One region of the Paeniglutamicibacter sp. GQ140 genome, then DNA from elsewhere that is predicted to be linked to it. Evidence: riboswitches for the same ligand, from Rfam matches in the RefSeq annotation. Region 1 holds a riboswitch; each other region holds the start of a gene.
What was found. A riboswitch is a leader RNA that binds a small molecule or an ion and turns the genes downstream of it on or off. The one in region 1 is predicted to bind S-adenosylmethionine.
Positions count from the first base shown of each region.

Region 1 (9,614 bases):
GAGTATTTCCTCTCCTACGCCGAGCGCCTGCGTCCGCTGGTGATCGATGCGACCCTCGAGCTGAACAACGCGCTGGACGCCGGGAAGGTCGTGCTCATGGAGGGCGGCCAGGCCACGTTCCTGGACGTGGACCACGGCACCTACCCGTTCGTGACGTCCTCTAACCCGACCGCCGGCGGTGCGTCGGTCGGCTCGGGCATTGGCCCGACCCGCATCAGCCGCTCGATCGGCATCATCAAGGCCTACACCACCCGCGTGGGCGCAGGTCCGTTCCCCACCGAACTGTTCGATGAGATGGGTGAATACCTGCAGAAGACCGGCGGCGAGTTCGGCGTGAACACCGGCCGCCCGCGTCGCTGCGGCTGGTACGACGCGGTCCTGGCCCGCCACGCCTCGCGCGTGAACGGCTTCACCGACTACTTCGTCACCAAGCTCGACGTGCTGACGAACATCGAGAAGATCCCGGTGTGCGTGGCCTACGACGTGGACGGGGTGCGCCACGACGAAATGCCGATGACGCAGACCGATTTCCACCACGCCAAGCCGATCTTCGAGTATTTCGAGGGCTGGACTGAGGACATCACCGGAGCCCGCACGCTCGATGACCTGCCGAAGAACGCCCGCGACTACGTGTTGGCGCTTGAGGCCATGAGCGGCACCCGCTTCTCCGCCATCGGCGTGGGACCGGACCGCGAGCAGACGATCGTCCGCCACGACTTGATCAACGACTAAGTCCGGGCACGCGCGAGGGCGCGGTGCGGGCCGGGTTCATTTGAACCGGCCGGTGCCGCGCCCTCGCCGTATCCCCGGCATCCTGCCGTACCCGCGGCGGAAGGACGCGCAGCCTCCCTTGCGTGTGCCTTCCCGTCACATTGTTCGGGCCGGGGCCAAAATAGGTGCAGCCGATCCACCGGATGGGTGATTGTCGCTAGGCTGGGTGAAAGCACTCCGCGACGAAGGGAATCGCCATGAAGGTCAGCGTTGGTCAATTTGCCCCCACCGGGTCGGTCGCCGACAACTTGGAAACCATGGAACGACTGGTTGCCAAGGCGAAGGCCGAAGACGCCGACCTGGTGCTGTTTCCCGAAGAGGCCATGCTCGCCGTTTCCCAGGTGACTGGTCCGCTGAACGCCGCCATCGAAGGGAACTGGACGAAGTTCGTCCAGCAGCTCTCCTTCATGGCAGCGGAGCACAAGGTTGCCATCGTGGCCGGCGGCTATGAGCAGAGCGGCGACGAACGGCCCTACAACACGCTGGCGGTGCTGGGGGACGACGGGAAGATCCTGGGCACCTACCGCAAGATCCACCTCTACGACGCCTTCTCCTACCAGGAATCCAAGTCGATCAAGGCCGGGGACGTCGCCGAGGTCCCCGTGTTCGAGATCGCCGGCATGAAGGTCGGGGTGTTCACCTGCTACGACCTGCGCTTCCCGGAAATTGCCCGGAGGCTGGTCAACGAGGGTGCCGAGCTGTTGCTGGTGGCCGCCGCCTGGTTCAAGGGCGAGCACAAGATCGAGCACTGGGAAACGCTGCTGCGAGCCCGCGCGATCGAGAACACGGTCTGGGTCGCGGCCGCCGGAACCAGCTCGAGCCACACCATCGGGCACTCAGCGATCCTGGACCCCATGGGCGTGCCCATCGAGTACCTGGGCGACGACGCCGAGGGCCTGGTGACGACCGACGTCACCCGCCGGCGCATCGACGAGGTGCGCGAGTTCCTGCCCGTGCTGGCCAACCGCCGGCTGTAACAAGGCACTGCCCGGGGAACCCGTGCCGCCGCCGTCCAGGTGCCCGCACGGGTTCCCTTTTGCCTTCCCCCGGGGCCGGCGGATCGGCGCAAGCGAGGCGCCTGTATTAGACCAACGAATTTCACATTTTCCGGCATGTACGCTTCGGGCTCCGCCCACTACTATTGGTGCTCGATGTAACTCCAATTAGGCAGGACAGGGCAGTGGGCAATACCGATACACAAATGAATGAAGCCATCATCGAGGAATGGGCCGAGGCAACGGCGCAGGCCTACAACGACTCATTGTCCGGCCTGGACCTGGCCCGTGTGCCGAAGGCGGTGCGGGCCTTCATTGAACTGTATGGGCAGAGCAAGGACATGACCTTCAACTCCGACTACTCGCCGATCGACTACTTCGAGGAACACCCTGCCTCGGCGATCGGAATCATCCTCGACACCCCCGAGGCCCTGGAGTTGCTGGACGACGACGAGGAGGAGGCGCTCGAGGACATCCTCGGGTTTGCCGAGGCCTGGGCCGAGTTCGATTCGAACCAGCAGCCGGACCTTGGGATCTCCGAGGCCGACGACGACGACACCGAGTGGTAAAGACAGCCATGGCCCGCCGCTGAGCGTCGGGCCGGCACCGGAGACCGGGCGGGAGATCCCGCGGGTTCCCGCCGACGACGAAGGGTCCGTTCCCGAAACCACTTGGTTTCGGGAACGGACCCTTGTTCTTGCGCCGCCGGTCCTGCTAGGCGAGCAGCTGGCGCTTGGAGGAAATGACGCCGGTGTTGAAGCCGGCCAGGCGCAGCCCGCCGTGGAAGCGGGCGTGCTCGATCTTCACGCAGCGGTCCATCACCACGTTCAGGCCGTTGGCCTCGGCCTTGGCCGCGACCTCCTCGTGCCAGGAACCCAGCTGCAGCCACAGGGTCTTGGCGCCGACGGCGATCGACTCGTCCAGGACACCGGGCAGGTCGTCGTGCTTGCGGAAGACCTCCACCAGGTCCGGGGTCTCCGGCAGGTCCGCCAGCGACTTGTAGACCGGCTGGCCCAGGATCTCATCGAGCACCGGGTTCACGAAGTAGACCTTGTACTTGGAGGAGGACAGCAGGTAGGTCGCCACGAAGTAGCTGGCGCGCGAGGGCTTGTTGGAGGCGCCCACGATCGCGATCGACTTGGTGTTGCGCAGGATCTCGAGGCGTTCGGCCGCGTTCGGGCCTTCCCAGGTGCGGATCTGGACTGCGTTGCTCATTACTTGGCTCCCGTCACGGCGGCCGCGCGGGCGGCGTCGATGGAGCAGGCCGCCCCGTCGTAGCTTTCCCCGGCGGGGGCATCTGCCACCTGCTGCGAGGCGGTCAGCGCCTGGTCCAGGTCCCAGAGGATGTCCTCGAGGTCCTCCAGGCCCACCGAGAAGCGGATCAGGTCCTCCGGCACGCCGGCGGCAACCAGCTGCTCGGCGGAGAGCTGCTGGTGGGTGGTGGAAGCGGGGTGCAGCACCAGGGTGCGCACGTCGCCGATGTTGGCCAGGTGGCTGGCCAGCTGCAGCGCCTCGATGAAGGCGGTGCCGGCGGCGCGGCCGCCCTTGACGCCAAAGCTGAACACCGAGCCGACGCCCAGGGGCAGCAGCTCCTTGGCGCGCTCATGGTGCGGGTGCGAGGGCAGCCCGGCATAGTTCACGTAGCTGATGCGCTCATCGGCCTCGAGCCATTCGGCCACGGCCTTGGCATTGGAAAGGTGCGAGTCCATGCGCTGGGGCAGGGTCTCGACTCCCTGCAGCAGCTGGAAGGCCGACTGGGCCGGGAGCGCCGGGCCGATGTCGCGCAGCTGCTCGGAACGCAGCTTGGTCAGGAAGCCGTACTCGCCGAAGTTGTCCCACCAGGAGACGTTGCCGTAGGAGGCCACCGGCTCGGTCATCGCGGGGAACTTGCCGTTGCCCCAGTTGAACGTGCCGGCCTCCACGACGACCCCGCCCAGGGTGGTGCCGTGTCCGCCGAGGAACTTGGTGGCGGAGTGGATCACGATGTCGGCGCCGTGTTCGATGGGGCGCAGGAGGTACGGGGGAGTCAGCGTCGAGTCGACCACCAGCGGGAGGCCCGCGGCGTGGGCGACCTCGGCCAGGCCCTTGAGGTCGGCGATGTCGCCCGAGGGGTTGGCCACGACCTCGGTGTACACGGCCTTGGTGTTCTCCTGGATGGCGGCGGCGAACTCGGCCGGATCCGTGGAGTCGATGAATGTCGTCGAGACCCCGAAGCGGCGCAGGGTCACGTCCAGCTGCGTGATGGTGCCGCCGTAGAGCTTGGAGGAGGCCACGATGTGGTCCCCGGCCCCGGCCAGCGCGGCGAAGGTGATGAACTCGGCGGCCATGCCCGAGCCGGTGGCCACCGCGCCGATGCCGCCCTCGAGGGACGCAATGCGCTCCTCGAATGCGGCCACCGTGGGGTTGCCGATGCGCGAGTAGATGTTGCCGTACTTCTGCAGCGCAAAGAGGTTGGCTGCGTCGTCGGAATCTTTGAAGACAAACGAGGTGGTCTGGTAGATCGGAACGGCGCGCGAGCCGTGCTCGGCGTCGGGGGTGCCGCCGGCGTGCAGCGCACGCGTGCGGAATCCAAATTGGTGTTCGGCCATGGTGGCTTGCGACTCCTTGTCGACTGGTTCTTCGGCCCCGCGCATGCGTGGGGCCATCGCGGCAGGAATCCCGGGATCAATGTCGCTTACCCGTCCGGGTTCGGGCGGAAAGCAGCTCCATCGTTTCTGGCGGTAGCACCGTAACCACCGGCTGTGGCAGGTTGCTGCGGCGTCATCAAACCAGATCTCTCGGCCGCTCGGGATGGTTGTAACAGTCTCTCAATATGTCCGATTGTGACCCAAGTTTGAGTCCTTACGTTGCGCGAGGCACAGCCCGCGCGATTCCCGGCCGCCGCCGCGCAGCGCCTATGCTCGAGCCATGGACACCGCGCTGGCACTGGTACGACACGGGCAAACCGACTGGAACCTCGCCGGGCGCCTGCAGGGGCGCACCGACATCGAACTCAACGGGACGGGCCGCGAACAGGCGCGCGGGGTTGGACGGAAACTTCGGGGCCAGGGCTGGGACCTGGTGCTCGGCTCGCCGCTTTCCCGTGCCGCCCGGACCGCGCAGTTGATCGCCGAGGAGCTTCAGGCCGAAACCGGCGACCCGGTGCCCGAGGTGATCGAGCGCGGCTTTGGCCCGCTCGAGGGCCGGATCATGGCCGAGATTCCCGACGCGGAGGCCAGGCTGCTGGCGGAGCGGACCGAGGACAGGCAGGACGTGCTGCACCGTGCGGTGCCGGCCCTGCAGCGGCTTCTCGAGGCGAATCCCGGGCGCCGCATCCTGGTTGTCAGCCACGGCGCCACGATGCGGATCGTGCGCGACGCGCTCCCCGGCGAACCGTTGGGCACCAAGGTGGAAAACGGGGAAGTGGTCCACATCGATCCGACGCGGCTGGCGGAACTCGTGCGGGAACTGGCGCCGGCGATCGCGCGCTGAGCCTGCCCGGCCCCCCGGCTAGGCGTCGATCACCAGGTCCGTCCGCGCGGTCGAGCAGCACGGCAGGAACTTTCCGGCCTCGATTTCCCGTGCCCGGATCCCGCCCTGGTGGTTCATCTCGACGTCCCCGGAGAGCTTGACGATCTTGCAGGAGCCGCACATGCCTTCCTGGCAGTTCGCGCCGATCCTGACACCCGCCCGTTTGGCCGCGCCGAGGATCTTTTCCTCGGGATTGATCAGGACATTGATGCCCGTGCGAACAAAGGACAGGGTGAGGCTTCCGGTGCCGACGGTGTCGAACGAAGAGGCGTCGGGGGCGGAGGGGTCCGCTGTTTCCTCGGGCTCTGCCTCGGTGGCCGGAACCTCGGAATCGACGGGTTCTGGTGCGGCAAAGTCGGGGTTGGCCGCCTCGAGCGGCATTCCAGTGGCCTCCAGGGTTCCCTCGTCGTCGTAGGCCGGTTCGTAGAGACCGAGCGCGCTGGGCTGGCTTTCGTAGTAGTCCTCCGCGGAATCGGCGATTTCCTCGGCGATTTCTTCGGCGATCTCTCCGGCCAGGGCGACTTCGGCCTCGTATTCCAGGATGGTCTGGCGGTCTCCGGAGAAGAATTCCATGTGGATGGAGGTGTCGTCGACGCCGACCGCGGCGAGCAGTTCGGACACGTTGTTCAGGTAGCCCTCGGGGCCGCAGGCGTAGACCTGGCGTCCGTTGGCGTCGGGCGCCACCTCGTCGAGCATCGCGGTGGACAGCCGTCCGGTGAGGCCTTCCCAGTCCTCGGGTACCTGGCGGTCGCCCAGGGAGAAGTGGACGGCGACGCGGGAGTCCACGGTGGCGATGTAGCCCAATTCCTGGTGGAAGGCGAAGCCCCCGGGTTCGGCCCCGTGGTACAGCACCACCACGTCGGCCTGTCCGGGCAGTGAGTGGATGGTCCGCAGCATGGACATGATGGGGGTGATTCCGGCTCCCGCGGCCAGCAGGAGGTAGCGTGCCCGCCGGTCGGCGTCGGGCAGGTGAAAGGCGCCGACGGGCCCGAGCATCTCGAGCACCGTGCCGGGTCCGATGTTTTCGTGCACCCAGGGCGAGACCCGGCCCTTGGGATCGCGCTTCACCGTGATGTCGAAGGTCCACGGTTTCGTGGGCGAACTGGACAAGGAGTAGCTGCGGTCCATCGGGTCCCCGCCCTCGCCGTTCACGGGGAAGGCGATGTTCACGTATTGGCCCGGACGGAACGCCAGGGGCGCGCCGTCGGCGCGGCGGAACACGAAGGTCAGCATGCCCCCGACCTCGGGAACAATCTCGACGCATTCGGCCAGGAACTCCTGCGGATGCCAGGGGCCCAGTGCGCGGGCGGCACTGGCAGGTCCCTCGGTGCTGCCCAGCACCCGGTTCCACGGCATTTCCAGGCCGCGAATGCGCTGTGGCTCCTGATGGGGCGCGGTAATGGTCGTGGTGGTGGGCTCGCTCACGGTCGTAGGCTCGGTCATGGTTGAGGTGGTGGGCTCGGTCGTGGTCATGGTCACGACAGGTGCTCCTGCACGCGCTGGACGTACCAGTTGATGAATGCCTCGACCTGGTATTCGCTCTTCATGTACGGGCCGGGCTCGTAGGCGGGGCTGTTTGCGCCCTTCTGGCACAGCTCGACGAACGCCTTGTCCTGCAGGTTGGTCTGCTTCCAGGTGTGCGTGAGTTTCTCCAGGTCGTAGTCGTCGCCCTCCACGGCGTCATCGGCGACCAGCCAGGTGGTGCGCACCAGGGTCTGGTGCTCGTTCACCGGGAACACGGCGAACGTGACGACGTGGTCGCCGAGGAAATGGAACCAGCTGTTGGGTTGCAGGTGCATCGAGCAGCGGCCGAGGCGGAAGTCGCGCAGGTCCCCGAGCAGCTTCTTGGAGAGCCGGTGCCCATCGGGCGAGAATGATTCGCCGTCGCCGTCGAGGGACTCGCGCGAGATGCGGATGCCCGCGACGCGGGTGTCGAGCTCCTCGACGACCTCGTAGGGAATGCCATAGCGCTGGCAGCGCTTTTCGAGCGCGGCCTGGGCCTCGGTATTGCGGTCCCAGACCTCCTCGAGGTGCGGGGGGATCAGGCCCTCGGTCAGGCCCCAGGTGGGGAAGAGGGAGCAGGCGAGTTCCGGGTGCCCGTCACAGTGGTAGCACTCCCGGTTGTTCTCCATGACGAGCTTCCAGTTGCCCTCCTCGATGATGTTCTGCTGGTAGGCGACCTTCGCCTTCGAGAGGTCGTGGGGGGCCAGATAGGGCTCGAAGATCTTCGCGGTTTCGTCGAAGTCGGCCGGTGCTTCCTCGGCAATGCAGACGAAGATGAGGCCGGCGTTGACGCGGCTGTGGGCGCGCTTGAGGCCAAAGCATCCCTTGTCGAACTTCGTTTCCCCGGGCGCGGAGGCGTGGATCAAGTCGCCGCTGGGGGCATAGGTCCAGGAGTGGTAGCCGCACACGAGGTTCCCCGTGGTCCCGGCCGACTCGGTCAGGACCCGCGCGCCGCGGTGGCGGCACACGTTGTGCAGGACATTCACGCCGCCCTCGTCGTTGCGCAGCACAATCAGTGAGTAGGGTCCGTAGTCGACCGTCACGTAGTCGCCCGGTTCCGGGAGCTCCGCGACGCTTGCGGCAAAGAGCCAGTGTTCGCCGAAGATGGCCTGCATGTCGATCTTGAAGATCGCCGGATCGGTATAAAACGGCGCGTCAAGGGAATACCCTTCGCGCCGGAAGTCGAACAACTCGGCGATCTCGGCCAGCTGCTCTGCAGGCAATGACGAAGCGAGCTTGCCGCGTGAAGACAGGGGCACGTTCACTGAAGCAGACATGTGTTTACTCCTCGGAGGAATGGGGTGGCAGGCGGGGTCGTGGATCCGGATGGTGATCCATGTCACCGAAATGCTGAAATCTTCTTACTCACGAGGGTAGGGATTGACGCTCTGCAATAAAAGCGCAATATTTTGGGGATAATGATGCAGAATGGGTGCATGATCGACCCGCGACTCACCACGCTCAGAGTGTTTGCCCGGACCGGCACCGTCGGGGCAACCGCGGAACTCACCGGATACTCGCCCTCCGCGGTGTCGGCACAGCTGCGTGAGCTGCAGCGCGTGCTGGGCATGCAGCTGCTGACGAAGGACGGGCGGGGGGTGCGACTGACGGCCACCGGCAGGTTCCTCGTGACGGGCTCCGACGCGTTGATGACGGAATGGGAGCGGCTGCGGGCCGCGGCGCTTCAGGCCGGGGAGCAGGTGCAGTCCCACTTCGGGCTCGGCGGATTTTCCACCGCGGCCGCCCAGCTGCTCGCGCCGCTGGCCGCGGCGCTGCGCACCTCGCGCCCGCAGGTGGTGGTGCAGGTGTTGGAGGCGAACCCGGACCGGTGCTTCGACCTGCTGGTCGCCGAGCGCATCGACCTGGCGGTCATCGTTGCCATGCAGTCCCAGACCTATGTCGAAGAAGACCCGCGCTTCGAGCAGACCACGTTGCTGAACGATCCCCTGGACGTGGTCCTCCCCTCCGACCATCGGCTTGCATCGCGGGCAACGGTGACGCTCGAAGAGCTGGCGACTGAACCGTGGATCACCGAAGCCCCCGGGTCGACCTATCACTCCCTGTTCACCGCGGCCTTCACGGCAGTCGGGGTGACTCCCCGGATTGCCCACGAGGCCGTCGAGTGGGAAACCCAGATCGCCTTCGTCGGCGCCGGGATGGGGGTGGGGCTGCTGCCGCGATTGGCGCCCCTGGGAAGCGCGGAAAATGTGACGCGACTGCGCATCTCCGGCCAGGGACAGCCCTCGCGCAGAATCGTCGCCGCCGTGCGCAAGGGCAGCATCTCCTCGCCGCTGATCAAGGAATCCCTCGGTATCCTGCAGCGGCGGGCAAAGCGAATCCTCACCGAACGGCTGGAGGACGAAGTCTAGGACCACGCGACCCCCGACGCCGTGCCGCCGGTGAGCTGCCGGACGCCGCTGCCGACGGGGCAAGTCCTTCTGGTGGAGACCGCCTGAAAATCCATGCGGACTAGGCCTAGAAACCCCTGCCCGCCGAGGCGCACCATGTGTGCATGAGCGAATCGTTTTTTGGGAACCCCGGGAATTACGCCCGATGCGCGAAGACCTACGACGCCATGATCGGCTCAAGGCTCTACAACAAGGTTTTCTGGGGCACCGACCCCCGGCAGTATTCAATCTTCGCCGCACAGGCGATCGGCTCCGGGCAAGGCCCGCTGCTGGAGGTGGCGGCCGGCACCGCACAGGCCACCGCGACGCTTCACGTGGCCAGCGCACGGGAGACGACGTTGGTGGACATGAGCGCCCCGATGCTGGAGCTGGCGGGCGAGTCAATCGCCCGTGCCGCCGGCGGCACGCTGCCCGAGCGGATCACCCT
Region 1 is NZ_JCAXDW010000006.1:31,563-41,176, forward strand. It holds gene AC6CHY_RS10195 (adenylosuccinate synthase) at 1-732, shown strand, start outside; gene AC6CHY_RS10200 (carbon-nitrogen hydrolase family protein) at 969-1,748, shown strand; gene AC6CHY_RS10205 (hypothetical protein) at 1,973-2,335, shown strand; gene AC6CHY_RS10210 (CoA-binding protein) at 2,481-2,981, opposite strand; gene AC6CHY_RS10215 (O-acetylhomoserine aminocarboxypropyltransferase/cysteine synthase family protein) at 2,981-4,354, opposite strand; SAM riboswitch class I at 4,469-4,563, opposite strand; gene AC6CHY_RS10220 (histidine phosphatase family protein) at 4,674-5,237, shown strand; gene AC6CHY_RS10225 (ferredoxin reductase) at 5,256-6,719, opposite strand; gene AC6CHY_RS10230 (aromatic ring-hydroxylating oxygenase subunit alpha) at 6,752-8,056, opposite strand; gene AC6CHY_RS10235 (LysR family transcriptional regulator) at 8,216-9,148, shown strand; gene AC6CHY_RS10240 (methyltransferase domain-containing protein) at 9,292-9,614, shown strand, end outside.

Region 2 (9,614 bases), on a different contig from region 1:
AGTCGATGGGCCGGTAGGCGGCCGGGGTGGCCAGGGTGTTGTCAACGACCACCGGCACGCCTGCGGCGTGGGCCACCTCGGCGATGGCGCGCAAGTCCACCAGGGTGATCAGCGGGTTGGAAACCGACTCGAGCAGGAAGCCGCGGGTCTTCTCCGTGATGGCCGCTGCCCAGTTGGCCGGGTCCTGGGGATCGACGAACGTGACGCTCACGCCGAAGTCGGCGAAGGTGTCGGTGAGCAGGTCCACGGTGCCGCCGTAGAGCTTGTTGGAGGCCACCAGGTGGCCCTGGCCCTGCAGCAGCGCGAGCAGCGAGATCGCGACAGCCGCCTGCCCGGTGGCGGTGGCGATGGCGCCGATCCCGCCCTCGAGGGCCGCGGCGCGTTCCTCCAGCACCGCGACGGTCGGGTTCCCGGTGCGCGAATAGGTGAAGCCCGGCGCCTTGAGCGCGAAGAGCTTCGCGGCGGTGGCGTAGTCGGGGAACTGGTAGGCGGCCGAGTTGTAGATCGGCACGGTCATGGGGCGGTGCGGTGCCGCCGGGGCGTACCCGGAATGGATTTCGGTGGTGGCGTTGCGCCAGGTGCTGGGGGCCATGATCGTGCCTTTCGGGCCGGAGGGGAGGCTAAGCGTGGTCGGGATGGGATGCGGGCGCGGCACCCCCAAGGTGGATGCCGCACCCGCACGGCGGGACTAGACGGAGGCGCCCAGGGTGGCGCGGGCCGCGACGGCCGCTTCCACCAGGTTGGCCAGCGAGGCCTCGGTCTCCGCGTAGCCGCGGGTCTTCAGCCCGCAGTCAGGGTTGATCCACAGCGACTTCGGGTCCAGGGACGCCAGGGCGATGTCGATGAGCTCGGCGACCTCGGCGGTGGAGGGCACGCGCGGGGAGTGGATGTCGTACACGCCCGGGCCGATGCCGCGGCTGTAGCCGAATTCCGTCAGGTCCGCGGTGACCTCCATGCGGGAGCGGGCAGCCTCGATCGAGGTCACGTCCGCGTCCAGGGCGTCGATGGCCTCGATGATCTCGCCGAACTCCGAGTAGCACAGGTGGGTGTGGATCTGCGTGGCGTCCGCGGCCCCCGAGGTGGCCAGGCGGAAGGAGTCAACGCTCCAGCCCAGGTACTTGGCCTGGTCCTTGGCGCGCAGCGGCAGCAGCTCGCGCAGTGCCGGCTCGTCGACCTGGATGATGCCGATGCCCGCGGCCTGCAGGTCCGCGATCTCGTCGCGCAGCGCCAGGGCCACCTGGTTGGCGGAGGTGGCCAGGGGCTGGTCGTCGCGGATGAAGCTCCAGGCCAGGATGGTGACCGGGCCGGTGAGCATGCCCTTGAGCGGCTTGTTGGTCAGCGAGGCGGCGTGGGAAATCCACGGGACGGTGAAGGCCGCCGGGCGGGAGACGTCGCCCCAGAGGATCGAGGGGCGGGTGGCGCGCGATCCGTAGGACTGCACCCAGCCGTTCTCGGTTTCGGAGAAGCCGTCGAAGTTCTCGGCGAAGTACTGGACCATGTCGTTGCGCTCGGCCTCGCCGTGCACCAGCACGTCGAGTCCCAGGCGTTCCTGCAGTTCCACCACCCGCTGGATTTCCTCCTTGAGGAAGCCCTCGTACGCGGCGTCGTCCAGGGTGCCGGCCTTGTGCGCGGCGCGGGCGGTGCGGACCTGGGTGGTCTGCGGGAAGGAGCCGATGGTGGTGGTCGGCAGCGGCGGCAGCGCCAGGGCGGTCTCCTGGGCGGCCTTGCGGATTGCTGCATCCGAGCGGGAGAAGTCGGCGGTGGTCAGGTTGTCCAGGCGCTCGCGCACCGCGGCAACGGTGGTCCCGGCGAATCCGGCGCGGTGGGCACGTGCCGATTCGGCGGCGGAGAGCTCGGCGGCGATGGCGGATTCGCCCTCGGCCAGGCCCTTGGCCAGGGTCAGCACCTCGGCGACCTTCTGGTTGGCGAAGGCCAGCCATTCGGGCAGGTGGGGCGGCAGGTTCGCCTCCTGGGCGACGTCGTGCGGGACGTGCTGCAGCGAGGTGGCGGTTCCCACGGCCAGGGTGCCGCCGGCCTTTTCGACCTCGGTGCGCAGGGAGGCGAGCGTGCCCAGCGAGGCGGCCAGGTCGTTGCGCCAGATGTTGCGCGAGTCAACGATGCCCGCAACAAGGGTGGAACCGGCAAGGTCGCCGAGGAATTCGGCGGTGGGCACGGCGCCGCGGACCAGGTCGGCGTGCACCGCCTCGACACCGGTGCGGGCCAGCAGGCCCTGGGTGGCGCCCGGGCGGGCGGGATCCCCGGCGGTGCCGTAGCCCAGGCCCACCAGCAGGGCCGGGCGCGCCGTGGCGGCGGCCAGCTGCGTGTAGACGGTTTCGGCGAGCGCACCGGGGACGGCCAGGGCGGCGCCGCGGTCGGTGACAAGTGCCGGCTCGTCGAGCTGCACCCAGGGCGCGCCGGCGGCGGCAAGTGCAGCAAGGATCTCGCCGTAGGCGGCAACGACCTCGTCGATGCGCGAGAGCGGGTCGAAACCGGCAGGTGCGCCGTCCTCGGGCTTGGCCAGCAGCAAGTAGCTGATCGGGCCCACGAGGGTGGGGCGGATGGTGTTGCCCTGGGCGGCGTGTGCCGCGAAGGACTCGACCAGGGCGGCGGCGTTGGCCTTGACCGGGGTGGCTTCGCCGATTTCCGGGACCAGGTAGTGGTAGTTGGTGTCGAACCACTTGGTCATTTCCAGCGGGGCGCGGGATTCGTCGCCTCGGGCCAGCACGAAGGAGGCGGCGGTGTCGATGGCGCCGTTGGCGTCGGCCAGGTCGGCGAAGCGGGCGGGCAGCGCCGAGAGGGCGACGGTCGCGTCGAGCACCTGGTCGTAGTAGGCGAAGTCGCCGGGAAGCGAGGCGTCGTCGGCCGCAAGGCCCAGCCCGGTGAGCCTTGCCAGGTTGGCGTTCTGCAGTTCACGGGCGGCGGCGTGCAGCGTGGCCTCGTCGGTGCGTGCTGCCCAGTGCGCCTCGAGGGCCTTCTTGAGCTCGCGGTTGGGCCCGATGCGCGGATAGCCGAGGATGGATGCTGCCGGGAAGGTTGCCTTGGTCATGGTGATTCTCCTGTTGTTCTGGCGTGGTGGAAAGTAATGGGAAGGTGTGTGGGTCTAGACGGCGGCGCGGGTTGCCCAGGCGTTGGACGCCCTGGCACGGGTCCGCGGCAATTCGAGCCGCTCGATGACATCGAGGGAGCCGCGGTGGTCGTTGAAGGTGTAGAGGTGCACGCCCGGCGCCCCGTCGTCGAAGGCGCGCTTGGCCAGGGTGACGGCGGCGTCCACGCCGATGCGGTGGCGCTCGCCATCCGAGTCCGCCGTCTCCAGGGCGTGGGCCAGGATCGGGTCCGGGGCAATGCCCGTCATCGATGCCAGCCGGTTCAGGCGCCGCAGCGAGTTCAGCGGGATGACCCCGGGGATGATCGGAATGGTGACCCCGGCGCGGCGGGCCGATTCCACGAGGTTGGTGTATTCGCCGGCCCGGAAGTAGACCTGCGTGATCGCGTAGTTCGCGCCGGAGCGCTCCTTGGCCAGCAGCACCTCGACGTCGTGCTCGAAGGACGGGGACTCCGGGTGCCGGATCGGGTAGGCGGCAACGCCCACCCCCAGCCGCCCGCCGGCCAGGGCGGCCGAGTGGTCGGCCTCGACCTCGCGGATCAACTCGATCAGGTAGCGGGCGAAGGGGAACTCCCCGCGCCACTCATCCGGGTCCGTCGGCAGGTCCCCGCGGAGGGCCAGCACCCCGCGGACCCCGAGGGAGATGAAGTGCCGGATCAGGTTCTGCAGGGATTCGCGGCTCTCCCCCACACAGGTCAGGTGCGCCAGCGGGCGCAGCCGGGTGTTTTGGATGAGGTGCTCGATCAGTTCCAGCGACGCGTTCCTCCTTGTCGGGGACCCCGAGTAGGTCACCGACACGTAGTCGGGATCCGTCGCCTCCAGGGCCGCGATGCTGTTGAAGATCCCCTCGGTGGCGTCGCGGTTCACCGGCGGGTACAGCTCGTAGGACAGGGACGGCGGTGCGGCTGTCGTTTCAATGCTCATGCGTGTCTCCTCGTCGATTCGAGGGAGGCATCAGGGATCGCCACCAAAGCCCCAGGGATCCGTCACGGATTTCCTGCGGCGATGATGAGTGAACGCTGAAGCGGCTCCATCGCTTCTGGCCTTAGCACCCTCGCCGAGCGGAGTCCCCGCGAGGGGAATCCATCGGACGATGGTTGCTGCGGCGTCAACGAGCCAGATCTCTCAGCCGCTCTTGATGGTTGATGCATTCATCTTGGAACAGCGTCGACAAGGTGCGCAAGGCGCTCGCCGATGCAGCCGTCACGAAGGGCAAAAACACTTCATGTGTCCATGCGGCGTCATTTCCGGGCGGAGCGACGGTCACATTGTTACGGACCCGGAACCCGCGGAACACCCGTATTCACGGGGATGTGGTTCCAGCGTGTGACTCGTCCCGGTTTCTGTGACGCCTTTGTGTCGACGGATACCGGCTCCGGGGGTTCGGCGCCGATCCAGATGATCCGCGCCATCCTCCGAAGATGCCGTGGGTCGCGGGGCGCCCGCACCGGGTGCGCACTAAGCTGGTGCGCACCATGGACTACAGGAACACCACCCACCAGACCGGCGGCCGCGAGCGGCCGATCCGCGAGGACTCGCGGCCCGGCGAAGACGAATTCCGCGTCGACATCGAACGCATCCGCTTCTCCCCCTATTTCTCCCGGCTCTCGGCGGTCACCCAGGTGATTCCGCAGGCCGGCGCGGGCACCGTGGTGCACAACCGGCTCACCCACTCGCTCAAGGTCTCGGCCGTGGCCCGCTCGATTGCCATCGGGTTGCGCAACGCCGACGAGCCGACGCGCTCACTCGTGGCCGAGCTTGGCGGCTGCGATCCCGTGGTGGTGCAGGCCGCCGCGGCCGCACACGACCTGGGCCACCCGCCCTTCGGGCACCTGGGCGAACAGGAACTGGACCGGGCCGCCCGGCAGATCCTGCGCCTGCCCGACGGGTTCGAGGGCAACGCCCAGTCCTTCCGCATCCTCACCGCGCTGGACAGCTGCGACGCGAGCCCGCGCGGGATGAACCTGACCCGGGCGGTGCGGGCGGCGGTGCTCAAGTACCCCTGGACCCGCAACGAATGGCGTTCCCTGCCGGCCCGGTCCCCGGCACTCCTGCCGCGCGGCGTGGGCCTCGGCGGCGGAAACGCCGCCCTGAAATACTCGGCCTACGACATCGAGGAGGCCGAGATGCGTGACGTGCTTTCGGTTTTCCCGCAGATCGCCGAACACCAGCAGACCCTGGAATGCTCGGTCATGGACATCGCCGACGACATTGCATACGCGGTGCACGACCTGGACGACTTCTACCGCGCCGGGGTGCTGCAGTATTCGCTGGTGTCCACCGAGCTGCGGCACTGGCTCGAATCGGGGCCGGACCTGGCCCGCCTGGATATGCGCGAGCTGGACCCGCGGCTGCCCGGCCACGGGCTGGAGCGCACCTGGCGCCGGGTGGCAGCCAAGGACCCGTGGATCGCGAACGCCGACGCCTTCCGGGCCTCGGTGTTGCGCGTGGGCCACGACCTGGTCGAGGGGCTGCTTTCCCTGCCCTACGACGGCGGGCTCGATGCGGACCGCGCCGTCACCGGCTTCACCCGCCGCTGGATCGACAGGTTGCAGGCCTCCATCGCGGTGGAAAGGGACCCCGGGGTGCGCAGCGGCCACGTGCGCCTGGCCGACGAGGCCTGGCACGACGTGGTGGTGCTCAAGTTCGTGCACGAGCGCTTTGTGCTTGAACGCTCCGACCTGGCCCTCTACCAGCGCGGGCAGACCCGCATCATCAGGTCGTTGGCCGAGGGGCTGGCCGCCTGGCTCGATGACCCGCAGGATGCGGCCCGCGCACCGCGCCGGCTGCTTGACTCGGTCGAGGCGGCGACCGGCGAATACCGCCAGCTCTACGCTCAGACCCCCGGACCCGCCGGCAACGTCCCGGCCGGCGAGATCGAGCGCCTGGGCAGGGCGCGGGCCATCGTGGACTACATCGCCTCGTTCACCGACGCGCAGGCCGCCTCCGTCAACGCCCTGCTCACCGGAACCTCCGAGAGCATCTGGGAGGTCGGCCGCGGGCTGTAGGGCACGGTTAACCGACGAAGGCCGCCACGATCGTAGGATCGTGGCGGCCTCTGCCGTGCTTCCTTGCGGAAGGGGAGGGACTACTTGGTGAGCAGTTCCAGCGCCGCGTTCAGCGTGGAGCTCGGGCGCATGATGGCTGCGACCTTTTCCTCGACCGGGCGGTAGTAGCCGCCCAGGTCGACCGGGGCGCCCTGCACGGCGGCGAGCTCGGCCACGATGGCCTCCTCGTTGCCGCCCAGTGCCTCGGAGACGGCCTTGAATGCCGCTGCCAGCTCGGCGTCCTTGGTCTGTGCCGCCAGTTCCTCGGCCCAGTACTTGGCCAGGTAGAAGTGGCTGCCGCGGTTGTCCAGCTCGCCGGCCTTGCGCTTGGGCGACTTGTTTTCCAGCAGGAAGGTGCCGGTTGCCGCATCCAGTGTGTCGGCGAGGATCTGCGCGCGCGCGTTGTCCGAGGTGTTGGCCAGGTGCTCGAAGGAGACGGCCAGGGCCAGGAACTCGCCCAGGGAATCCCAGCGCAGGTGGTTTTCGCTCACCAGCTGGGCCACGTGCTTCGGGGCCGAGCCACCGGCACCGGTCTCGAACAGGCCGCCGCCGGCGATCAGCGGCACGATGGAAAGCATCTTGGCGCTGGTGCCCAATTCGAGGATCGGGAACAGGTCGGTGAGGTAGTCGCGCAGCACGTTGCCGGAGACCGAGATGGTGTCCTCGCCGCGGCGGATGCGCTCGATGGTGTACTTGGTGGCATCGACCGGCGAGAGGATCTCGATGACCAGGCCCTCGGTGTCGTGGTCCTTGAGGTACTCGTTGACCTTGGAGATCAGCACGGCGTCGTGCGCGCGGGTCTCGTCCAGCCAGAACACCGCGGGGGTGGCCGAGGCGCGGGCGCGGTTGACTGCCAGCTTGACCCAGTCGCGCACCGGCACGTCCTTGGTCTGGCAGGCGCGCCAGATGTCACCCGGGAAGACCTGGTGTTCGATGAGCACGCCGCCGGTGGCATCCAGGATCTGGACGTGTCCGGCGGACTTGATCTCGAAGGTCTTGTCGTGGGAGCCGTACTCCTCGGCCGCTTGGGCCATCAGGCCGACGTTCGGGACGGTGCCCATGGTGGTCGGGTCGTAGGCGCCGTTGGCGCGGCAGTCGTCGATGACGACCTGGTAGATGCCCGAGTAGGAGGAGTCCGGCAGCACTGCCAGGGTGTCGCGTTCCTTGCCCTCGGCGTCCCACATGTGGCCCGAGGTGCGGATCATGGCGGGCATGGAGGCGTCGACGATGACGTCGGAGGGGACGTGCAGGTTGGTGATGCCCTTGTCGGAGTCGACCATGGCGATGGCCGGGCCTTCCTCGAAGCCCTTGGCGATCAGTGCCTCGACGCCGGCGCGCACGTCGTCGGAGAGGTCATCGAGCCCGCCGAGGATGGCCGCAAGGCCGTTGTTCGGGTTCAGGCCGGCTGCCTCGAGCTGCTCGCCGTAGGTCTCAAAGAGTTCGGAGAAGTAGGCCTTGACGACGTGGCCGAAGATGATCGGGTCGGAGACCTTCATCATGGTGGCCTTCAGGTGTGCCGAGAAGAGCACGTCTTCGGCCTTGGCGCGGGCGATCGCGTCCTTCAGGAAGGCGCTCAGCGAGGCGGCGTGCATCACGGTGCCGTCGATGATCTCGTCCTTGATCACCGGCAGGGACTTCTTCAGGACCTTGACTTCGCCATCTTCGCCAACGAAGCGGATCGAGAGGTTCTGGTCCGCGTCGATGACCACGGACTTCTCGTTTGCACGGAAGTCGTCCTCGGCCATGGTTGCGACATTGGTCTTGGAGTCAGCGGTCCAGGCACCCATGGTGTGCGGGTTCTTGCGGGCGTAGTTCTTCACGCTCAACGGGGCGCGCCGGTCCGAGTTGCCTTCGCGCAACACCGGGTTCACGGCGGAACCCTTGATCTTGTCGTAGCGGGCGCGGACGTCGGTTTCCTCGTCGGAAGAGGGGTTGTCCGGGTAGTCCGGAAGTGCGTAGCCGGCGGCCTGCAGTTCGGCAATGGCTGCCTTGAGCTGCGGAATGGAAGCCGAGATGTTCGGCAGCTTGATGATGTTGGCATCCGGGCTCTTGGCCAGTGCGCCAAGCTCGGCGAGGGCGTCGGGAACCTGCTGTTCGGCGGTGACGTAATCACCAAAGACGGAAATGATGCGGCCGGCCAGCGAGATGTCTCGCGTCTCGATCTCTACACCCGCGGTCGAGGCGTACGCTTCGACAATCGGCAGGAACGAGTGGGTTGCCAGCATCGGAGCTTCGTCGGTGTGGGTGTAAATAATCTTGGCCATAGGTGTGGCGTCTCCCTGAACGGTCTTATCGGATATGTGTAGTCCGAATTGATCTCAACAGCCCTAACTTACCCGATTTGCTGCGTCCAGACACTTTTTGTGGCGAGGCTCCCGTTCTCCCCCGGCCCCGTTTCGCCCCGAAAAGCCGGGGAAACCGGCACCCTGGCCGCCGATCCGCATTAAGTTAACCCGTCGTAACTGAACTCCGGGGGTCCGGGCCTCACGCGCGAGGAAACAGGCTCCCCAACTCACGCACGGTTTCGTCGAAGAGTTCCACCGGATCGGACTCCACGCCGTCGAATTCCTGCCGGGCGAAAGTCTGCCAGGCGACACGCCAGGCGGCGGTGACCACTTCGGCAACCAGGAGCGCCTGGATCGGGCTCAGCGGCCCCCGCTGGACCAACGCCGAACTGAGGGCCTCCACCAGGTTCCGCTCCTGCCGCGCGACAATCCGCAGCATCTCCGGTTCCCGGACCATCAGGCGGGAAATCCTGCGGAAATCGCTCTGTGCGACCTCCAGCGCAAAGAGCTCACGGCACACCGCCAGAAGGTCCCCCAGGATTCCGGAGGCCTCGGCGTGGGCACTTTCGCTGCACACCAGCGTGTCGATCAGGCTCTGCTGGCCGGGCATGAGCGCATGTTCCTTTGAACCGTAGTAGCGAAAGACCGTGCGCTCGGAAATGCCCACGCGCGCGGCGATGTCGCCGATCGTCGTGGCATCCAGGCCCTGTTCCTCCACGAGGTCCAGCGTGGCACGCTGGATCTCGCGCAGCATCTGGGCGCGGTGCTCTTCACGGATACCCAAGGTTCGGCTCTTTTCTCGCAAGAAGGTCCGCCCCGGCAGGGGGCGGCTCTCCTCCAAGTATATTTCATGTCACACTCTGACAGTTTTAACTTACCAAAGGTGTCAGACCGTGACATGATTTTAGTCGTTCGAATCTTACAGAAGAGGTAGCTTCCGATGGCCATGTCCACAGAAGACACGATTTCCCCGCCGGCGGCCCCTGCCCGCCAGACCCCGCCAACACTGCCCACCAGGCAACTCGTCGGCATCATCGGCTCCCTGACGCTTGCCGCCTTCCTGATGATCCTGAACGAAACCGTGCTCAGCGTGGCCCTCCCGGCGATCATGGCGGACCTTTCGGTCTCCGCCGCCGCCGGACAGTGGCTGACCACCGGCTTCCTGCTGACCATGTCCGT
Region 2 is NZ_JCAXDW010000005.1:37,952-47,565, forward strand. It holds gene AC6CHY_RS08625 (O-acetylhomoserine aminocarboxypropyltransferase/cysteine synthase family protein) at 1-592, opposite strand, end outside; gene metE (5-methyltetrahydropteroyltriglutamate--homocysteine S-methyltransferase) at 689-3,046, opposite strand; gene AC6CHY_RS08635 (methylenetetrahydrofolate reductase) at 3,101-4,027, opposite strand; SAM riboswitch class I at 4,131-4,248, opposite strand; gene AC6CHY_RS08640 (deoxyguanosinetriphosphate triphosphohydrolase family protein) at 4,525-6,111, shown strand; gene AC6CHY_RS08645 (NADP-dependent isocitrate dehydrogenase) at 6,192-8,414, opposite strand; gene AC6CHY_RS08650 (TetR/AcrR family transcriptional regulator) at 8,635-9,219, opposite strand; gene AC6CHY_RS08655 (MDR family MFS transporter) at 9,382-9,614, shown strand, end outside.
Region 2: another riboswitch for S-adenosylmethionine. It lies ahead of AC6CHY_RS08635 (methylenetetrahydrofolate reductase); the one in region 1 lies ahead of AC6CHY_RS10215 (O-acetylhomoserine aminocarboxypropyltransferase/cysteine synthase family protein).

Region 3 (9,614 bases), on a different contig from region 1:
GATGCCAAATGCCCATGCAAGTTTCTTCCGGTTGGTCGTTGCCGAACCATGGTCGTGGTCGTGGCTCATGGGCGCGCTCCTTCCGGTACCGGCGAGGGACCATGGACCGCGGTGAAGTCGTGCGTTTCGAGTTCATGGCCGTCGCTGATGCCGATGTAGTGGTTCGCGTCCCCCAGAAGCTTCTGCAACAACTGCGGGTTTGCCAGCGAGAACAAGCTGGCGCGGCCCTGTGCCCGCGAGGTCACCAGTCCGCAGTCACGGAGGCAGGAAAGGTGGGCGCTGACAGTGCTCTGGGCCAGGCCCAGGTGCTCGGTGAGTTCCTTGACCTTGTGCTCCCCGGTCCGCAGGTGCGCCAGGATCATCAGTCTCGTGGGATCGGCCAGTCCATGGAAAAGGGCCGCCGCCGCGGCATGGCCCTCGAGGGCGTTCTGGCGTCCATGGTCCGCTCGGTCTAGCATCGTCATATTACGATGATAGCGATTTGTGGCGATAAAGCCAACGGAGAACAGCCGTGGCAGGATTGGAACATGAGCACCGGAATAATCATTGGAGAAGACAGTCTTGCCCGACCGTCCTGGGCGGCAACGGACCCGATGATGCGCACGTACTACGACACCGAGTGGGGAATGCCGGTGCGTGACGAGCATGGCGTCTTTGAACGGCTGAGCCTCGAGGCCTTCCAGGCAGGACTGTCCTGGGCAACCATATTGCGCAAGCGAGAAAATTTCCGCGAGGCCTTCTCCGGGTTCGACCCCGAGGTCATCGAGCGATTCGGCGATGCGAAGGTCGAAGAGCTGCTGGGCAACGCCGGGATCATCCGCAACCGCGCCAAGATCCTGGCGACCATCAAGAACGCGAAGGCCACGATCGCGCTGCGCGAGGACGGCGGCCTGGCCGAGTTCATTTGGTCGTTCCAGCCCGATTCCACCCCGGCTCCCAACGCACTGGAGGACATCCCCACCACCAGCCCCGAATCCGTGGCCCTGTCCAAGGCGCTGAAAAAGCGCGGCTTCGCCTTCGTGGGGCCCACGACCATGTTCGCGCTCATGGAGGCACTGGGCATCGTGGACACCCACCTGGTGGGCTCGCACCGTCGCGGCACCTCGGGCATCTGGCCGGCATGAGCTCGCGCTTTCTGGAGTCCAACGGCCCGTTGGACCCCGCCCACATGTTGCGCACGCTGGGCATTCATTCGATCCCTACCCTCGATATCCACGAGCCGCGCGCACTTCGGCACACCCGAGTGGTGTCGATTGCTTCTGGCCCGAGGACCGTCGAGCTGGAATTTGCCGAGGATGGCGTGCAACTTACCTGCGCCGAGGCGAGCGCGCATGACCTCGGCCAGCTCGAAGGCATCGTGCGCGCCTGGCTGGATCTGGATTCGGACCTCGCGCGCATGCAAGGTCACTTCGACCGGGACGCCCTGCTCGGCCCCCTGGTCCGGGCCCGGCCATGGTTGCGCCTGGTCGGATACCTCAATGGCTTCGAGGCAGCGGCCACCACGATTCTTGGCCAGCAGGTATCACTGGCGGCGGGCAGGACCTTTGGCGGGCGATTCGTGGGCGCCTACGGAAGCGACGGGCCAGGCGGCCTGCGCATCTTCCCGACACCCGAGGCGGTGGTTGCGCAGGGCGTCGACATCTTGCGAGAGACCATTGGGCTCACCAAGTCCCGTGCTGCCACCTTGTTCGCCATGGCGGAAAGTTTCGCCGCCAAGGATTTTTCCGGTGCCGCCGGCATCCCGCTGGACCGCGCCGAGCTTCTGGCGTTGCGCGGCGTCGGCCCCTGGACGGCCGATTACCTTCAGATGCGCGGTCGCAGCGATCCGGATGCCTTCGTACCCGGTGACCTTGTCGCCCGCAGGGCGTTGAACCGGATCACCGAACGCGAGGCATCCAGGTTGGCGGAATCATGGGCACCATACCGGTCCTACGCCATGGTCCATCTTTGGGCCTCGGACCCGGGGGCCCCACTGCCGCCCGCCCTCTCCAGGCCGGGTGGCCAGGGGACCTGAGTGGCCCCGGTTCGCAACCGGGCTACGCGCTTAGCGCCTCGGGAAAGATCTGTCCGATGGGCGACTTCTTCTCTGCCTGGAACTCGTCCTCGGCACGCCCGTAGGCCCAGTAGGCGGACAGGGACATGGCCCTGCGGTCCACGCCGCGTTCGCCATTGAGGTAGGCACGCAACGACTTCATGGTTTCACGCTCGCCATGGGCAAAGACCTGGATGGTTCCCTCGCGCCAGGGCGCATCACGCACCACTGCCTCGAGCCGTGTGCTTTCCGGAGTGAAGTAGCCGCCGCGGTGCAGCCAGTGGACGTTGACCCCTGCAGGAACGTCCAACTGCACCTCATCCTCGGGGCCAATTACCTCAAGGTAGATGTCCCCCACCATGTCCGGGGTCATGTCCTCGACGGCCGCGGAAATCGCCGGAAGAGCGGTCTCATCCCCGATCAGCAGATGGCGGTCAAATGCCGGGTCTGGCGTGTAGAGTCCGCCGGGACTGGTGAAGCAGATCAGGTCACCGATCTTGGCATTTTGGGCCCAGGGGCCCGCCAGTCCCTGATCACCGTGGATGACGAAGTCGATCTGCACGGTTTGGGCACCAAGATCCACGTGGCGCAGGGTGTAGGTGCGGCGAACCGGAAAATCTTCCGGGGCCAGCTGCTCGCGCAAGGCGTCGAGGTCGAACGGGGGCACCAGACCAAGTTCCGGCTTGGCAAAAAGGATCTTGACGTAGCGGTCGGAGACGGCCTTGTCCTGGAAGTTCACGAACCCCGGCCCGCCGAAGGTCAGTCGCATCATGTGGGGACTCAGTCGCTCGCTCGCCAAAACCTCGAGGACTACCTGGGGCCGAACCGGACGTGCTGAACGCTGCGTACTCACTAATTACCACTTTCTTGGATTAGGGAAGGTAAACCTATCCTATTCGATGGGGCATCGACCAAGCCAATGCCAACTTCACATGCCTACTCCATTGCGCCGGGCCAGACCGTCGATCATGATCGCCAGCCCGACCTCAAATGAATGGTCCGCGCGCGAGCCCTCAAGCGCAGACTGCGCAGCGAGGACTCCGGCCAGCCCCGGGGTTTGCGCAGCGGCCTCGCCGGGATCGAACATGTCATCCGGGGCAACCACATCAAGCGCGGACCCCAGGATGAACGACTCCAATGCCACCATGTCGCCCATAACTGCGGACGCCTCCCAGCCGGCGGCAAGGAATCCCTGCACTACGCATTCATACATGGCCAAGGTTCGAGTCGCCCCTGTGATGGGCTCGGTGGCCAACAGGGCAATGGCATTTGGGTGTGCGGAGAACGCGGCCCGGTAGGACCGGGCCCAGCGCTCCACGGCTTCGCGCCAGGACAAGTTTCCGAAACCACTGACATCAATGCTCTCATTGACCACCTCGCGCATCCCCACCAACAGCGCCTGCTTGTTCTTGACGTGGTGGTAGAGCGCGGGCGGCTTGACCCCAAGCTCGCCGGCGAGCGCTGCCATGGAGAACTTCTCCGGCCCCACTGAATTGAGCAGCCTAAGGGCCGCGACGAGGATCCTTTCGCGGTCGAGCACCGAGGTGCGCGGCCGACCGGCGCGACGAACTTCTGACGAATCCACCAAAACCCCTTGCGTGTGACTCCGCCCACAGATAAGGTAGGCGACAGTTTATTTAATCTTATTAAATTTAGTTGGGAGCTGTACCCCTTGACCTTGACAGTCTTTCATTCGGGCTCGGTTGCCGGTGCCCCTGCGGGGCAAACGACCGCCGTGGCGGTCACCGACGGAATCATCACCGCCATCGGACCGGCCGCCGGGGACCTGGCATCGATCGCCGATGTCCTCCATGACCTGCGCGGCGGCTACCTGGGGCCCGCCTTCGGCGACGGCCACGCCCACCCCCTCTTTGCCGGGCTCGAGGACGTCGGTCCCCAGATCCGCCACTGCACGGACCTCGACGAAATCCTGGCCGCGGTCGCACGCTGGGCGGACGAGCACCCCGGGGACGAATGGATCGTCGGTGCCAGCTACGACGCAACATTGTCCGAAGACGGATGCTTCGATGCCCGATGGCTCGACAGCGTCGTTTCCGACCGCCCCGTACTCTTGCGCGCCTGGGACTACCACACGGTATGGGTCAATTCCCGGGCACTGGAAATTTCCGGGGTCACCTCGGAGACGCCAGAGCCCGAGCTCGGCCGTATCATCCGTCGCCCGGACGGGTCCCCCCTGGGGACGCTGTGCGAACCCGGCGCCATCGACCTGGTTGCCGCCCATGTTCCCGCACACGGCCAGGACACCTTGGTCTCGGCCCTCACCAGGGCCACCTCGGCATTTGCCCGGGCCGGTGTCAGCTGGGTGCAAGACGCATGGGTGGAAACGGAATCCCTCGACGCCTACCTCGCCGCCGCACGACAGGGGGCGTTGCACACCCGGGTGAACCTTGCCTTCCGCGCGGACCCGTTGCGCTGGGCACGGCAACTGCCCGAATTTGCCGCAGCCAGGGACCGCGTGGTCGCCGCCGGTGGGGAACTGCTCAGCGCAAACACCATCAAGTTCTTCCTGGACGGGATCGTTGAATCGCACACGGCCCACATGATCGATGCCTATGCGGACTGCCCCGGCAGCCGCGGCCTGCCCAATTGGGAAGACCACTCACTCATTGATGCGGCGATCGCCGTGGATGCCATGGGTTTCCAGTTGCACCTGCACGCCATCGGAGACGCCGCCGTGCGTCAGGGACTGGACACCATTGCGGCGGTCGTTGCCGCCAACGGCCCACGCGACCGCCGACCGGTCATGGCCCACCTGCAGTCCATCTCCCCCACCGACCTGCCACGGTTCAGGGAACTGGGCGTCATCGCGAACTTCGAGCCGCTGTGGGCCCAGCGGGACACCGTCATGACCGAACTGACCTTCCCGCGGCTTGGAGCCGAACGCGCGTCACGGCAGTTCCAGATCGGCGAGGTCGCCGCCTCGGGCGTCAAGGTGTCCTTTGGCAGCGACTGGCCCGTCACACACCACCACCCGATGCTGGGCATCGGCACGGCAGTGACCCGCACAGGGCTGGCCGACCCCGACGTTCCTCCGCTGGCCGGGGCCCCCTACTGCGTTGTCGATGCCCTGGACTCCTACAGCACCCAGGTGGCCTACCAGGCCTTTGCCGACCACGAACGCGGAACCCTGGCAGCGGGGCAGATCGCGGACCTGGTCTGGCTGGAGAGCGATCCGCGCTCCAGCGCGGAACACGACGTGGCCGGCGTGAAGGTCCTTGGCACCTGGCTCGCAGGCAACCCCACCTATTTGGCAGCACCCGATCGAATATTGGAAGGAACACGATGAACACCAAGGTCTCGGCCCACGTCCCTGCAGTCGGCAGCATCCACGGCTCCCGTCCCACCGAGCTCAAGCGGGTCCTGGGCATTCCCTTCCTGGTGCTCTTCGGACTGACCTACATGGCACCCGTGACGGTGTTCACCACCTACGGCGTGGTGACCGGGGTGACCAACGGACATCTGCCGGCCGCCTACATCGTGGGGCTGGTGACCATGCTTTTCACCGCCTTCAGTTATGCCCAGATGTCCCGGGCCGTGCCCCAAGCCGGATCCGCCTACGCCTACACCCAGCAGGCCTTCGGCGGAACTGTCGGCTTTGCCACCGGCTGGACCCTGATGCTCGACTACTTGTTCATCCCGATGATCAATTTCCTGCTCATCGGGATCTACCTCAACACGCAATTCCCCGCGGTTCCCGCCTGGGCGTTCTCGCTGGTGTCCCTCGTGCTGGTGCTGGGCCTGAACATCATCGGCATCAAGTTCATCGGCCGGCTCAGCGCCACGGTGGTCGCCTCCTCGGTGCTCATGATCGGCGTCTTCGTGGCCCTGGTGCTCAACCAGGTCCTCAACGCCGATGCCCCAAGCCTGTTGGCACCGTTCTCCTTTGGCGCCGACGGCCTGGGCCCAATCTTCTCCGGCGCTGCCATCCTCTCGCTCTCGTTCCTGGGATTCGATGCTATTTCGACCTTGTCGGAGGATGCGAGGAATCCCGGCAAGACGATTCCCGCCGCGATCGTGCTCACCACCTTGGCCGGCGGTCTGATCTTCATCGTCGTTGGCTGGGCCGGGGCATTGATCCACCCGGACCACACCACCTTCGCCGACCCGGATGCCGCGGGCGTCGAGCTCATGGCAGGGGTCGGCGGTTCGGTGCTCACCGCGATTTTCGTGGCGGTCTACGTGGTGGGGTCATTTGGTTCGGCCATGGCCTCGCAGGCCAGCGTGACCCGAATCCTGTACTCCATGGGCCGCGACGGATTGCTGCCGCGCCGCATGGGCATGCTCAACCGCCGTTTTTCCACCCCCGTCTATGCCACCCTCGTAGTCTCCGCGGTGTCGCTGACCTACCTCTTCGTCAGCTTGGAGACTGCGGCCTCGGTGGTCAGCTTCGGGGCCCTGGTTGCGTTCTCCATGGTGAACCTTTCGGTCATCAAGACCTTCTTCATGGATGCGAAGTCGCGCGGTGCCCGCTCGGTGTTGCTCTACCTGCTCATGCCCCTGGTGGGATTCGCGCTGACCATTTGGTTGTGGACCTCGCTTTCCGGCGTCAGCCTCGTGGTGGGACTGATGTGGTTCGCGGCAGGAATAGGCTTTTTGGCCATCCGCACCAAGGGCTTCCGCACCACCCCGCCGAAGCTTTCCTTCGAGGACTGACGCCGACCCGGAAATGCCGCCCCACGAAGTTCCGGCATCGTGCGGGCGGCACCGCCGTTTGCGGGGCGGGACCTTCTAGTCCAGGTGCCGGTCCTGCCAACTGCGCATGGTCCAGCGGGATTTGGCTGCCGCATCCAGCGTCACCACGCCGGTGTTGGCCAGGGGCGTCGGACGCAGCAAGCCGGGGTCGAAGTTGGTGCTCCTGGACGCAAGCCAGGTCACCAGCATGGCTGCGTGGCTGACCACCACGAGCTTCCCGGTCCCCGCGGCGCGGGCCTGCTCGATGACCACGTTGAAGCGCTCCAGCGCGGTGTGTGCATCTTCGCCGCCTGCAACCTTGGCTGCCAGGTCGCCGGAGAGCCAGCGGAAAAAAACGTCGCGGTAGGCCAGCTGGGCCTCGGGGTCGTTGCGCATTTCCAGTTCCCCGGCGGAGATCTCGCTCAATCCCGCATGCTCGGCCATGATCAGGCCGCGCGACTCGGCCAGGGGCGTGGCAGTCATCTTGGCGCGCAGCAACGGCGAGGAGAAAACCGCGTCGACATCCTCAGCACCGAGCCGCTTCACGAGTTCCCGAACCTGGGCCAGGCCCGTCTCATCCAGCGGGGCGCCGGGGGCCGCGGTGTCCAGGGCCTGTGCCACGTTCGAGGCGGTCTGCCCGTGGCGGATCAAGATGAGTCTCATTCATTCACTCTAAATCGTCGCCGGTGATTTGGTACGATGAATCCAGCTTCACGAGATGCACGCCAGACTTGGGCTCCGACCCGGCGCGCGCACCAACCCCATGCTTCACGGGTGGTTCGGATGACGAAGCGGTCCTGGCAGCAGCCGCTGCCCTGGGGACAAGAGCACACGAAAGGCGCCGCCCCTTGCGCAATCAGTCACGTTCCACCGACACCTGTACCTCGTTCCACTCCGGGCACCGCACCAACCCCCGCGCCATCAGGAGCCTCATGTCCCGCCCCACGCTGTGGGCCCCCGCGGACGTCGAGGTCGCGATGTCGATGGCCCACGGACTGACGCTGCACGTCTTTGCCGGCGGGACGCACCACCAGGTGTTCGCCCACGACCTGCCGGAGATTTCCCACCTGCTGCGCGTTGCGCCGCAGCCGGCCCCCGGTCTGTCGCTGGGGCGGGTCAATTTCCACAACAGCGCGATCGCGCTTCCCGCGGACCCGCGGCACAGCGCCGGGTTGCGCTACTTCTCGTTCAGCACCGAACCGCTGTCGGCCTGCAACTTCGAGCGCGACGAGGCACTGGCCCGGGACTTCGAGTCCCTCACGGCCGACCTGCAGCTGTCCTAGCGAAAGATCGGATCGGCGGCGTAGCGCGCCAGCGCTTCCTTGTTGCCCGGGCTCAGGCGCAACAGGCGCTGTTCGTCGACGGAAAAGAATGCCAGGGTCGTGGCGGCGCGCACGCACACCCCGCCGTCCACGGGATCGTGGAACTCGTAGCTGATGTCGAAGCTCGCGCCCTTGATGGTGCTGATCCACAAATCCACGTGGGCCGGGACGTTGCGGTAGTCCAGCGGCTTGAGGTAGCGGACCCGGTGCTCGACGACCAGGATCTGCGTGTTCTCCGGGACCGTCGAGAACAGGTCGACCTGGGGCATGATGCCGGGCTTTCCGGTGCCGCCGGGCACCCCGAACCCGGCAATGCGTGCCTCTTCCATCATGCGAACCAGGTTCACGTTGTTGATGTGGCCGTACGCGTCCATGTCCCCCCAGCGCATGGGGACCTCGACGCGGATCTTCTGTTCGGGCATTCAGTCGATCCTTGCCTGGTCATCGGGGCAGATGATGCCCAGCGCCTCCAGCTTCTGGGCAATGCGCGCCCCGTCCGGCTCGTAGACCCATGGCACCCCGGGTGTGGAGTTCAGGATCCCCTGGCTGCGCCCGCCGGCCAGCACCGCCTCGGAGGGCGTCAGCTGGCGGATGACGATGGCTTCGACATGGTGCGGGTAGCGCCTGGCGAATTCGGCGTAGAGGTACGGATCGTGCTGTCCGTCGTCGCCGATCAGCAGCCACTTCATGTTCGGGAACTCGGCGGCGAGGCGCCGCAACTGGTCGGCCTTGTGCTGCATGCCCGAGCGGAACCAGCTGCGCTCGGTCGCGCCCCAGTCGGTGAGCAGCAGGGGGCCCTGCGGGTAGAGGTTGCGCGAGAGGAAGCGGGTGAGGGTCTGGGCCACGTTCCAGGCCCCGGTGGAGAGGTAGAAGGTGGGGGCGCCGGGCTTGTCGCGCATCAGCCGCTCCATCATCACCGGCATCCCCGGGGTGGCCAGGCGGGCGTGCTCGGAGAGCACGAAGGAGTTCCAGGCCGCCAGCAGCGGGCGCGGCAGCGCGGTGACCACGACCGTGTCGTCCACATCCGAGAGCACCCCGAATTCCTGCGCCCCGTCAACGACCATGATCGGCGCGGTGACGGCGGCCCCGCCCTCGGTATGCAGGCTGATCTCGTTCCACCCCGGTTCCAGCGAGGCGGCCACCCGGACATCGAGCACTCCCCCGCGGTCGGCCTGGACCGCGAAGCGCTCGCCGTTGATGTGCACCTCGACCTCGCCGTGCGGCACGATCGGGGCCATGAAGTTGCGCCAGCCGCGCACCCCGTCGGCGATGACCTTCGCCAGGTGGCGCCCGGCATCGAAGGCACCGGGCTTTGCCAACACCACGCGGGCGAAGATGCGCACCCAGCCGTTCTCCGGATCCGACAAGCCGTAGCCGGTGTAGGGCAGGACCGTGGGAACCATGCCACGTTCGCGGGCGCGCTCCGCGCGAAGCTCGTAAAGGCGATCCTCGAAGCGTGCTGCAATATGCCGGGCACGTTCGGATCCTGTTTCCTTGACCATGATGTCCAGTCTTTCATGAGCCGGGGGCATGCGGTGGATCGAAAGGATGACTCGCCGCCACTGCGT
Region 3 is NZ_JCAXDW010000005.1:192,966-202,579, forward strand. It holds gene AC6CHY_RS09310 (cation diffusion facilitator family transporter) at 1-69, opposite strand, end outside; gene AC6CHY_RS09315 (ArsR/SmtB family transcription factor) at 66-464, opposite strand; gene AC6CHY_RS09320 (DNA-3-methyladenine glycosylase I) at 528-1,124, shown strand; gene AC6CHY_RS09325 (DNA-3-methyladenine glycosylase family protein) at 1,121-2,014, shown strand; gene AC6CHY_RS09330 (siderophore-interacting protein) at 2,037-2,885, opposite strand; gene AC6CHY_RS09335 (TetR/AcrR family transcriptional regulator C-terminal domain-containing protein) at 2,961-3,617, opposite strand; gene AC6CHY_RS09340 (amidohydrolase) at 3,705-5,339, shown strand; gene AC6CHY_RS09345 (APC family permease) at 5,336-6,706, shown strand; gene AC6CHY_RS09350 (histidine phosphatase family protein) at 6,782-7,387, opposite strand; SAM riboswitch class IV at 7,434-7,558, shown strand; gene AC6CHY_RS09355 (hypothetical protein) at 7,573-8,007, shown strand; gene AC6CHY_RS09360 (acyl-CoA thioesterase) at 8,004-8,468, opposite strand; gene AC6CHY_RS09365 (App1 family protein phosphatidate phosphatase) at 8,469-9,548, opposite strand.
Region 3: another riboswitch for S-adenosylmethionine. It lies ahead of AC6CHY_RS09355 (hypothetical protein); the one in region 1 lies ahead of AC6CHY_RS10215 (O-acetylhomoserine aminocarboxypropyltransferase/cysteine synthase family protein).